DNA from 2 places in the Paenibacillus agaridevorans genome. Region 1 is predicted to be linked to the other one. Evidence: predicted binding sites of a transcription regulator. Region 1 holds the regulator's gene; the other holds the start of a gene.
The links. Region 1 encodes Rex, which represses fermentation and respiration genes when NADH is low (regulators of the CRP and FNR family bind a similar motif). Its sites were predicted from a motif close to TTGTGAAATATTTCACAA; they were not measured.
Positions count from the first base shown of each region.

Region 1 (5,211 bases):
TTCGAGTCCAATGAAGTGGATTATTACCGGCAATTTGCTCTTAAGGCGCGAGAATGGAATGAAGAACAGCCTGCCAGGACTAATGGAGCGGGCTCGGCAATACCGAAGGACATGAACTTCGAGGCTTATCTCGATGCCGTTCGTGCCAAGTTTCAAGAACGTTTTCCGGATTACGAAGAGCGCGAGCCGCAAAAGCTGATGTTTCATCACGTATACGAAGCGCTCGCAGCCGATCAGCACCTCTTGATTGAGGCAGGAACGGGCACGGGCAAGTCGCTGGGGTATTTGATCCCGGCCCTGTATTACGGCGTGCAGAGCGACAGCAAGATCGTCGTCAGCACGCATACGATCAATCTTCAGGAGCAACTGAGAAGCAGGGATTTGCCGCTGCTGTCCGACGTGCTTCCGTTTCCCGTAAAAGCCTCCATTTTTAAGGGGAGAGGGAACTACTTATGTTTGCGCAAATTCGAGGGCAAGGTCAACGCCCGGGATTTGGTTTCTCCTGTAGAAGATGCGATTACGGCATCCCAGATGGTCGTCTGGTTAGGAGAAACGGAGACAGGGGATCAGGAGGAGTTGAACCTCGGCAGCCGAGGCTCTGACTTTTGGTCTACGGTATCCAGCGATGCGGACTCCTGTCTTAATCGTGCTTGTCCATGGTTTAAGCGCTGTTATTACCATCGTGCCAAACATGAAGCGAACGTTGCCGACGTCTGTATTACGAATCATTCCTTGTTATTTACCGATGTGCAGGCCGATCATCGCCTGCTGCCCGCGTATTCTCATCTTATTATTGACGAGGCTCATCACGTAGAGGAAGTGGCGGGCAAACATCTGGGGATGAACGTGAATTATTTCTCACTCGTACATATTGCGACCCGGTTGTTTAAGGACAATCGAACAGGGTTATTGCCTTTACTGCGTTCCAAGCTGCAGAATGAAGGCGATGACCATGTACAAGCATGGACGGAGACGATTGATGAAATCATCCCGATCTTTCAGGAGATCAGGGAGCATTGGGACAAATTATTCGAGATGCTGTACGCAATGATGGGCGAAGGAGCTGAAGGCGCCACTGATAATGGCGCGGTTTCATCATCGGTCCTTAGACTCCATCATTCCGAGCTTCCTGCAAGCTGGGATGATGCGAGCGGCGTCGAGAATAATATTTATGTCGAGTTAGCGCGTGTTATCAAGACGATGGAAAAAATGATCAACGACATCAAGGAGCGGGTCGATGATCTCTCCGTTCAGGGAACGATTACCGATCTTAACGGTTCCATCCGGGATTTGACGCGTTTAAAAGACGAGCTTCGTATCTTTATGAAACTGGAGCAGTCCGGTTTTGTTTTCTGGATGGAAGCCAGCGCGGTATACCGCTACCGATCGCTGCATATGTACGCGGCACCCGTCGATGTTAGCGAACAGCTTCAAAAGTACTTTTTTGACGCCAAAGACAGCATCATTATGACCTCCGCGACATTAACGGTGCAGAAATCCTTCCAGTACGCAGAGGAACAGCTAGGCCTCCACGGCTATGAGACGCAAGGCAAGCTCAAAACCGTGCAGTTGCCGTCTCCTTTCCGTTACAGGGAACAGGCGCTGGTGATGGTCCCTCGCGACTTCCCGGTGGTTAAAGGCGCATATGTAAACGACGCGTATCTGGATAAGCTGGCGGCTTCGCTGGTCGATGCCGCTCTAGAGACAAAAGGGCGAATGCTGGTGCTCTTTACTTCTTATAAGATGCTGAAGCAAGTTCACGAGCTTATGAAAATAGGTCTGGCCGCGGCAGGCATCGGCTTGCTGGGACAAGGGATCGACAGCAGCAATCGAACCAAGCTGACGAGACGTTTCCTTCAACAGCCGGAATCCGTGCTTTTGGGAACGAGCAGCTTCTGGGAAGGCGTCGATATTCCAGGCGAAGCGCTTACCTGTCTTGCCATCGTGAGACTTCCGTTCCAGCCTCCTAATCATCCGCTCCAAGAAGCAAAGGCGGAGCAACTGCAGCGACAAAAGCAGAATCCGTTTATGAAGCTGTCCATCCCGCAGGCCGTCATCCGGTTCAAGCAAGGATTCGGCCGACTTGTCCGCACCTCGCAGGACAAAGGCATTGTCATCATCTACGATACGCGCGTTATCGATGCTTATTACGGCAAACATTTTCTCTATTCGCTGCCAGGTCCCAAGATCGAAACGATGTTTACGGATCAGATGGTGCCTAGAATTAGAGAATGGCTGGGAAAAGACAGCGCTGCGGCGAGCGAACCAGAAGCTACGAAGGAGGCAACAACTTGAAGCAGACCAAAATATCCGAAGCGGTCGTGCGCCGACTCCCTATCTATTTGCAGGTGCTTAACGAGCTGGACAGCCGCGAGATCCAGACGGTATCCTCGCAGGAGCTTGGGGTTAAGCTTGATCTTAACCCGGCTCAGATTCGTAAGGATCTCGCGTATTTCGGCGAATTCGGACGCAAAGGCATTGGTTATGACGTTGTCTATTTGATCGAAATCATTCGTCAAATACTCAAGGTGAACCAGACGATCAAGGTCGCGCTGGTTGGAGCCGGCAATCTGGGTCATGCCTTATGCAATTACAACAAATATTCCAAGGACAATATGAAAATAACGGCTGTGTTCGACGACCATCCTGCCAAGATCGGAACGAATATCAACAATTTGGTCGTTCAACCCATGAGCGAGCTGGTCGCAACGATTGCGGAGCAAAAAATTCGGATCGGCATCATCACTGTCCCAGCGTTCGAAGCTCAAAACGTCGTAAATCAATTCGTCTCGGCGGGGATAGAAGGCATTTTGAACTTCGCCCCAGCGATTTTGCGCGTACCGGATGAAGTGCGCATTCACAATGCCGATTTCACAAGGGAACTGCTTAGCCTCGCGTATTATTTGAACCATGAAGGAGAAGATTCGGATGAAACAGCTATGGATTAGAAATGGCTTGTTCGTGACGATGGACGACTCGACCCCGGTCATTAAAGGTCATATGGTCATCTCGAACGATGCCATTACATATATCGGCGAGCAGGAACCTGAGCCGCAAAGCTTGTCTGAAAGCGTAGAAAAGCTGGATGGCAAAGGACTGGCCTTCCTGCCCGGACTTATTAATACGCATGGTCATGCGGCGATGTCGCTCCTTCGCGGATATTCGGACGATCAAAATCTGCAGGTATGGCTGGAGCAGAAAATGTGGCCGATGGAGGGCCGTTATGTTGCGGCGGATACGAGAGCCGGCACAGCCCTGGCCATCGTCGAGATGCTTCGTACGGGAACAACGACCTTCCTCGATATGTATGATCGAATGGATGAAGTCGCGAAGGTGACGGAGCAATCCGGCATCCGCGGCGTTTTGATGCGCGGCGTTATCGGCCTATGCTCGGAAGAGGAGCAGAAAGCGAAGCTTGAGGAAGCGATTGCATTCGCTTTGGAGTGGAACGGCAGGGCAGACGGCCGAATTACAACCATGCTGTCGCCGCATGCGCCATATACTTGCCCTCCCGCATATATCGAAAAATTTGTACAAGCAGCCCATGATCATTCTTTGGCGCTTCATACGCATATGTCCGAGTCTCGTGCAGAAGTGGAGCAGAACGTTAGGGATTACGGCGTTCGGCCTGTTGAGCATCTTCATCGGCTGGGTTTCTTTTCGCGCCCTGCGTTGGTCGCCCACGCCGTTCATCTGAACGTCGAGGAGATTGCAATGCTAGCAGAGAACGGCGTCTCCGTAGCGCATAATCCAGTGAGTAATCTGAAGCTGGCCAGCGGCATTGCCAGGCTTCCGGAATTGCTTCGTGCCGGCGTCAAGGTCGGTCTCGGAACGGATAGCGCGGCCAGCAACAATAATCTGGACCTGTTCCAGGAAATTACAATGGCAGCCTTGCTGCACAAAGGCGTATCCGGAGATCCCACTGCCATACCGGCTACGGAGGCGCTTAAGCTTGGGACATCGCTCGGAGCGGCTTCCATCTGGAAGGAGAAGGAGATCGGCATGCTCAAGGCGGGGATGAAAGCTGATATGGCTGCCGTCAACATCGACCAGCCTCAGTACTTCCCGCTCACTGACATCGTCTCGCATCTTGTCTATGCGGGATCGGGCAAGGATGTTCGCCATGTGTGGGTCGGGGGCAAACAAGTCGTGAAGGATGGACAATGCACTTTGCTGGACGAAGAAAAAATTCGCAAGGAAGCGCAAGCCGCATTCGAGCGGCTGCTTAACGGCTAATGCGCGCCACGGAAAGAAAACGACGTCCGTTTATGACACCGGCCAAGTGGATCTGGCTGGTTAGCGCCGCCCTGTTGACTTTCTTGATCTGGTTAGGGCTTTATTACCGCGATATACAGCTGCCGCACTGGTCGGCAGAAGCCGAAGCGAAGCAGCGAATCGTCGCAACGGGGGAAATATCGAATGTAGAACGGCTGAACAAACATATCTGGGACGAGACCGTATGGGTAGGCTTCGGCGCAGGGGAACAGGATGATTATCATTACGTATTCCTGCGCAGCGACGAAACGACGCTTACCGTCGACGCTTCCGACGTGCTCGGCGAGGATGAGCTCAAAGCTCAGTTCCGTTCAAGCAAACCTGGGTCGAATATCGTTCGGGTACAAGCCGGATTATTCCGGGGAGCTCCGGCATGGGAGATTTATTATTCTGCAGCTTCCGATGGAGGCGTTCAATACTTCTATGATTTTTATACCTTCGACAAAGATGGTAAGCTAATCGATTCCTATCGGCTGCCTTCTTCATAAAACCATATCATAAAATTAGGCGGGACCTTCCATGGTCCCGTTTCCTGTTTTTACACCCCGAAATTAGCTGCAAAATGTGATATACTATCGTATAGACGAGTTGATAGATAAATATTATATATAAATACTATACATTGGAGGGGTTAGGAGATGAGAAAACCGCGCGTATTGCCGCTAGCGATTACCGTTGTTGTCACTGCCGTACTGTTGTTCGGAGGTTTCGCCTTGTACAAGCAGATGGTCGTCGCCGCGCCTCTTGCCGATAAACTGGAAGAGATGAACGGAGTAGCGGAAGCATCAAAGCCTGAGATTGGACAAAAAGAATTAAAGGTGAAGCTGAAATTGTCTGCAGATGCCAGCCTTCGGGAAACTTACGGCAACGCGGTGAAACAAACGGCTGGCGTCGCCGGGGGCAAGAAGGTGATGGTACAAGTGGAGAGCGATCCCA
Region 1 is NZ_CP075889.1:2,691,772-2,696,982, reverse strand. It holds gene dinG (ATP-dependent DNA helicase DinG) at 1-2,295, shown strand, start outside; gene KJW29_RS11185 (redox-sensing transcriptional repressor Rex) at 2,292-2,948, shown strand; gene KJW29_RS11180 (amidohydrolase) at 2,923-4,236, shown strand; gene KJW29_RS11175 (hypothetical protein) at 4,269-4,763, shown strand; gene KJW29_RS11170 (hypothetical protein) at 4,914-5,211, shown strand, end outside.

Region 2 (5,211 bases), 3.8 Mb from region 1:
CCGAAGAAGGTAGGTTTGCTGCCTGTGCCGATGACGAGGTAATCGTAGGCGTAAGCCCGTTCCCCTTGCAACGTTTGGTTATCGAAGTTAATGCCATTAATTTCATCGAGAACGACTTTGACATTGCGGAAACCCGAAAAAATTTTTTTCAGGTCTATCTTAATCGAATCTTCTTCCACGCGGTTTGCCGCAACCTCATGAAGCTCCGTCAACAGGGTGTGGTAAGGTTTTCTGTCGATAAGCGTAATCTGAACGTCCTTATGCTTGCGTAGTTGATTGGCAAGCTTTTTGGCAGTTAATACACCGCCGTAGCCGCCGCCGAGTACGATAATCTGTTTCATGTCGATCTCCCCTTGTGGGTTAGTCAAGCGACCGGATGTCGCTTGTTTGGACATATATCCTTCGTTGAGTTTAATACTAGCGAAAGCTGTTCGATCTGTACGTGATTAAAATCACAAACTTTTACACGATTCCCCGGATCTCTTGCAAAGAGGTGATACCTTCCTGTTTCATCAGCGTTTGCAGCTCATCCGCCAAAGAAGCGCCGGCCATAATGTTCATGAAATTATAAGTGCCAATTTGAACAGCGGCGGCACCAGCCATAATAAATTCCAAGATGTCGGAGGCCGAACTGATGCCGCCCATCCCTACGACCGGGATCGTAACGGCCTTCGTTACCTGATGCACCATTCGCAGCGCGATCGGCTTGATGGCCGGACCGGACAAGCCGGCATAGCCATGCCGGAATACGCTTTTCCTTGCATGGATATCGATCGCCATCGCTTGAAACGTGTTGACTAATGAAACGCCGTCGGCGCCTTCCGTCTCGCACATTTCCGCTATCCGCACCAAATCCTGCGCGTTCGGGGAAAGCTTGACCAGCAGCGGCAAACTTGTCGTCCGGCGTACGACGCTAACGACTTCACGGGCTTGTCCTGCCGTCAATCCGAATAACATCCCGCCTTCTTTCACATTCGGGCATGAGATGTTTAGCTCCAGCAAATCCGCGCTTCTTTTCCCATCCGACTTTCGCTGTTTGCAGGCTTCTTCAATCATGGCTGCGCCTTTCTCATATTCCTGGATGGAGCTGCCGCCCAAATTGATGATGATGTTCGTATCCAGCCTTGTCATTTCATCCAATTCGGAGGACAGGAAACGAGGGATTCCCGGATTTTCCAATCCGATGCTGTTCATAAGCCCGGAAGGCGTTTCGTATAGCCGTGTTCCCTTGTTGCCGCTTCTGGGTGTTGCCGTCAGCCCTTTCGTGACAACTCCGCCAAGTTTATCGAGCGGATACAGCTTCGCGACAGGCGTGGCGAAACCAAACGTTCCGGATGCCATTAAAATAGGATTGCGGAGCTTTACTCCGGCTAATTCAGAGCTCAAGCAGCTCATCGAAGTCCACCTCCTCGGCCCGAAAGACGGGTCCGACCGTGCAAGCCTTGTGATTGCCGGTTCCTACATTAATCGTACAGCCATTGCAGATGCCGATGCCGCAGGCCATCCTTTTTTCAATGGACACGTAAAGCTGGGCAGCTGTTTCTGTGGTCCGGCGCCTGAGCTCCGCCATCATCGGGAGAGGGCCGCATGCATAGATCCTGTCGAAGCTGTTCAAGTCGATCGCATCAAGTATCGTGCCACCGCTTTGGAAGGTAACATCCCCATGAAGCGCTTGATAAGAAGCAACGGCAAACGGCTCGCCGGAAAACCCAAGAAAAACTTTTGAAACCGGAAACCTCCTGGCGCTAAATAATATGGGAGCAATGCCCATGCCGCCGCCTACAAGGGCAACGCTCCCGACAGGCTCCGGAAAGCCGTTTCCGTAAGGGCCATGCAGACTCACCTTGTCGCCAGAAGATAATCGGGATAAAAGACGGGTGCCTTCGCCGTGTACGCGAAATAAAAAGGTCATTGCTGCTGGAGTAAGATCATGGATACTTATCGGTCTGGACAGCAAAGGGAATTTATCCCAGGAGCGGAGCATATAAAATTGACCGGGTTCACCATGAAAGCTGCCTTCGATTGCAAGCCGGAATACAGAAGCCGTCAGACGTTCGTTGGATAACACAGTTGCCATAAGCGTCAGCACGCCCTTTACTTGTAAATATCAAAAACGATTCCATAAAAATATCATAGTTGTCCCTATAAACCTGTGATATTGGTCATATTTGAACGCACAAATTGCTGCTACACTTTGAGCAGAGACAGTGAATTCAGCGAGGGAGGGGAACAAATGAAAACATTGGTTATCATTGCGCACCCGCAGCTTCATCAGGGATCGGGCGTGAACAAACGGCTTGCCGAGGCGCTGCAAGACGCCGGCCATGCGACCGTACATGAGCTGTATTCGGCGTATCCGAACGGAGTTATTGATGCAGCGCATGAACAAAAGTTAGTGATGGAGCATGAACGCATTATTTTGCAATTTCCGTTTTGGTGGTACAGCTCGCCGCCTTTATTAAAGCAATGGCTCGATGAGGTGCTGACCTTCGGCTGGGCGTACGGGCCAGGGGGAGACAAGCTCCGCGGCAAGGAACTGGGGCTGGCAATTACAACGGGAAGCGACGAAGAAGCTTACACGCCTGAAGGTTACAATCGCTTCACGATGGAAGAGCTGACTCGACCTTATGCAGCGACCAGCCATCTGATTGGCATGACCTTTCTTCCACTATTCGTCGTTCACGGGGCTATGCAAATCGAAGAAGAACAGCTTGAGGAAGCGGCCGAACAATATGTTCGCTATGTAAGCTCGAACGCTGCCGAAGCGGTAATGAATTAAAGAAGATCGGCTAACGGAAGGCAGCGGGCAAGCGTGCTGCGGACTGCCTTGGTATGTGAAAAAATTCACCAAGAAGATACCAGTTAAAAGATCATGTTATGTAGGAGCCCTTATAGACATCATGAGAGGGGGTTGAGGGAAAGGATGGGCTTTAAAAAGTCGGAGGAAATCGCAGAGGCGGCTATGCATGCGGGCTGCAAAAAAGCGAATATGCGAGTCTCCGAGCAAATTCCTCTTGGCTTTGCCGCAGGCGCGTTTATAGCGATAGGATATTTGCTCGCCATACGCCTGACCGCCGGATTGCCCGCCGATCTGGAATGGCTGAGTCCATTGCTAAGCGGTGCGGTGTTTCCGATCGGATTAATACTATGCCTTATTGCGGGGGGAGAGCTCTTAACCGGGAATATGATGAGTTTGTCGATGGCCTGTTTCAAAGGGCGGGCGTCGATCCGCAAGCTTGCCGGCAATTGGTTTATTATAACGATCGGCAATTTTGCAGGCGCGATATTTATTGCTTACGTATTTGGCCATCTGGGCGGAATGACGGAGCAAGCGCCGTATATGGATAAAATCATTGCGCTTACGCAATCCAAGCTTGATGAGTCGTTTATGCATGCGTTTATTTCCGGCATAGGATGCAACTGGCTTGTGTCGAGCGCGGTCTGGATGTCTTATGGCGCAAAGGACGGCGCCGGCAAAATATTGGCGATCTGGTTCCCGACGATGGCGTTTGTCGCGCTTGGCTTCCAGCATATTGTAGCGAACATGTTTTTAATTCCTGCCGCAATCTTTATTGGCGCCGCAACTTGGTTCGATTATTTCGCCAATTTCTTGCCCGTCTATTTGGGCAACTCGGTTGGAGGTGGTCTATTCGTCGCCGGAATTTATTATTTAGCTTACAGCAAAAGAAGTTCGTCCGTACATGATAAAAAATAAGGGAGAGAATCGAAATGAAAAAAATGCTCAGTTTAGCTTTGATTGCGGTCTTGACGGCAGGGTTGTTGGCCGGATGCGGAAACAACAATGAACCTGCGCCGGCTGCCACGCCTTCTCCTTCGGCTTCAGCGGATACGACAGACGCGATTACAACGGCTTCCATCGTCAACGATCCCGAAGCGTTCCTGAAGGCGATCAGCAAGGACGGCACATGGATTATCGCGGCGCTTAACGATCTTACATTCGATCAAGAGCTTGTGCTGGAAGGCGAGTTTAAAAACAAAGACGTAGTCGACCGTAAAATCGCCTTGTACACGCAAGACGAAAATCGCAAAATTACGGCATCCTTTAAGCTGACGGCTCCTAAATTAACGATCAAGAGCCCGAACGCGCGGTTGCAAGGCGGCACCTTTGTCGGCGATGTATATGTAGAAACTAACAAATTCATCCTGAAGGATGCGACGGTAGAAGGCAACGTATATTTTGCAACGGAAGAAGCGCTGAATACGTTCGACTCATCCGGCAACGGCAAAGTGACGGGCGTAACGGAAGTGAAAAAATAAATAAACAGGACCAAGAAGAGAAGGCTGAACAGGGATGCCATCCTGTTTAGCCTTTTATTTGCCCGCGTGATTCATTTCACTGTTGCAACGCCCTGTTTATGGTGTAATGAAATTATTCATTACACTTACTAAGCAGAGGGAGTGATCCAAATGCTGTCTGGCGTTATTCTTGCAGGCGGTCATCATCGGAGGATGAAAGGAGAAAATCGGGCTTTCCTCTTGTTGGAAGGCAGGACGCTGCTGGAGAGGCAAATTAGTGAAATGCGCACTTGTTGCAATGAAATTACGATTGTGGCCAATGATCCGCAGCCGTTCCTTAGAGCGGTTGACCGGGACATACGAATTATTACGGATTATTATACGGACAAAGGCGTGTTAAGCGGCATGCATGCCGGCCTGGCGCTGGCGCAGAATCAAAATGTATGGGTAGTCGGATGTCACATGCCGTTTCCGTCGGCTGATGCGGCCATGCTGTTGCAGGCTTATAAAACGGATCATGTGGATGCGGTTATTCCCTGGGTAGACAAAGGCGCATTCCCGCTGCACGGCATTTATGATCGTTCCTGCGCAGGACGAATCGGCGAGCAGTTAAATGAGGGAGACTCGTATCTATCAAGATTTTTAAATAGACTCAATTGGATCGAACTGAGCGAAACGGCCTTTCTCGCAAAGGGTGTCGGTTGTCATTTTACAAAGACGATACATTCGCCGGAGGATTATTATAGCTTGACCAACTCCTTTCTCCAGCATGAGTTCGAGTTGCTCTACGGTGGAGAAGATACAAGAAATATCGGTCTATGACGGGAGGAAAATCAAATCATGGAACAGAGTAAAGCAGGGCATACGGAGACGGGATCGGCCGTTTCGACCGTGCTGTCCGTCTTGGTCGACCGGCTGAAAGAGGAACATATCGAGTTAAAAAAAAGCATTTCC
Region 2 is NZ_CP075889.1:7,906,334-7,911,544, forward strand. It holds gene KJW29_RS31705 (FAD-dependent oxidoreductase) at 1-341, opposite strand, end outside; gene KJW29_RS31710 (dihydroorotate dehydrogenase) at 463-1,395, opposite strand; gene KJW29_RS31715 (iron-sulfur cluster-binding protein) at 1,376-2,077, opposite strand; gene KJW29_RS31720 (NAD(P)H-dependent oxidoreductase) at 2,234-2,779, shown strand; gene KJW29_RS31725 (formate/nitrite transporter family protein) at 2,924-3,715, shown strand; gene KJW29_RS31730 (hypothetical protein) at 3,730-4,278, shown strand; gene mobA (molybdenum cofactor guanylyltransferase) at 4,429-5,079, shown strand; gene KJW29_RS31740 (hemerythrin domain-containing protein) at 5,098-5,211, shown strand, end outside.
Region 2: the regulator Rex is predicted to act here: its motif matches at 2,833-2,850, upstream of KJW29_RS31725 (formate/nitrite transporter family protein).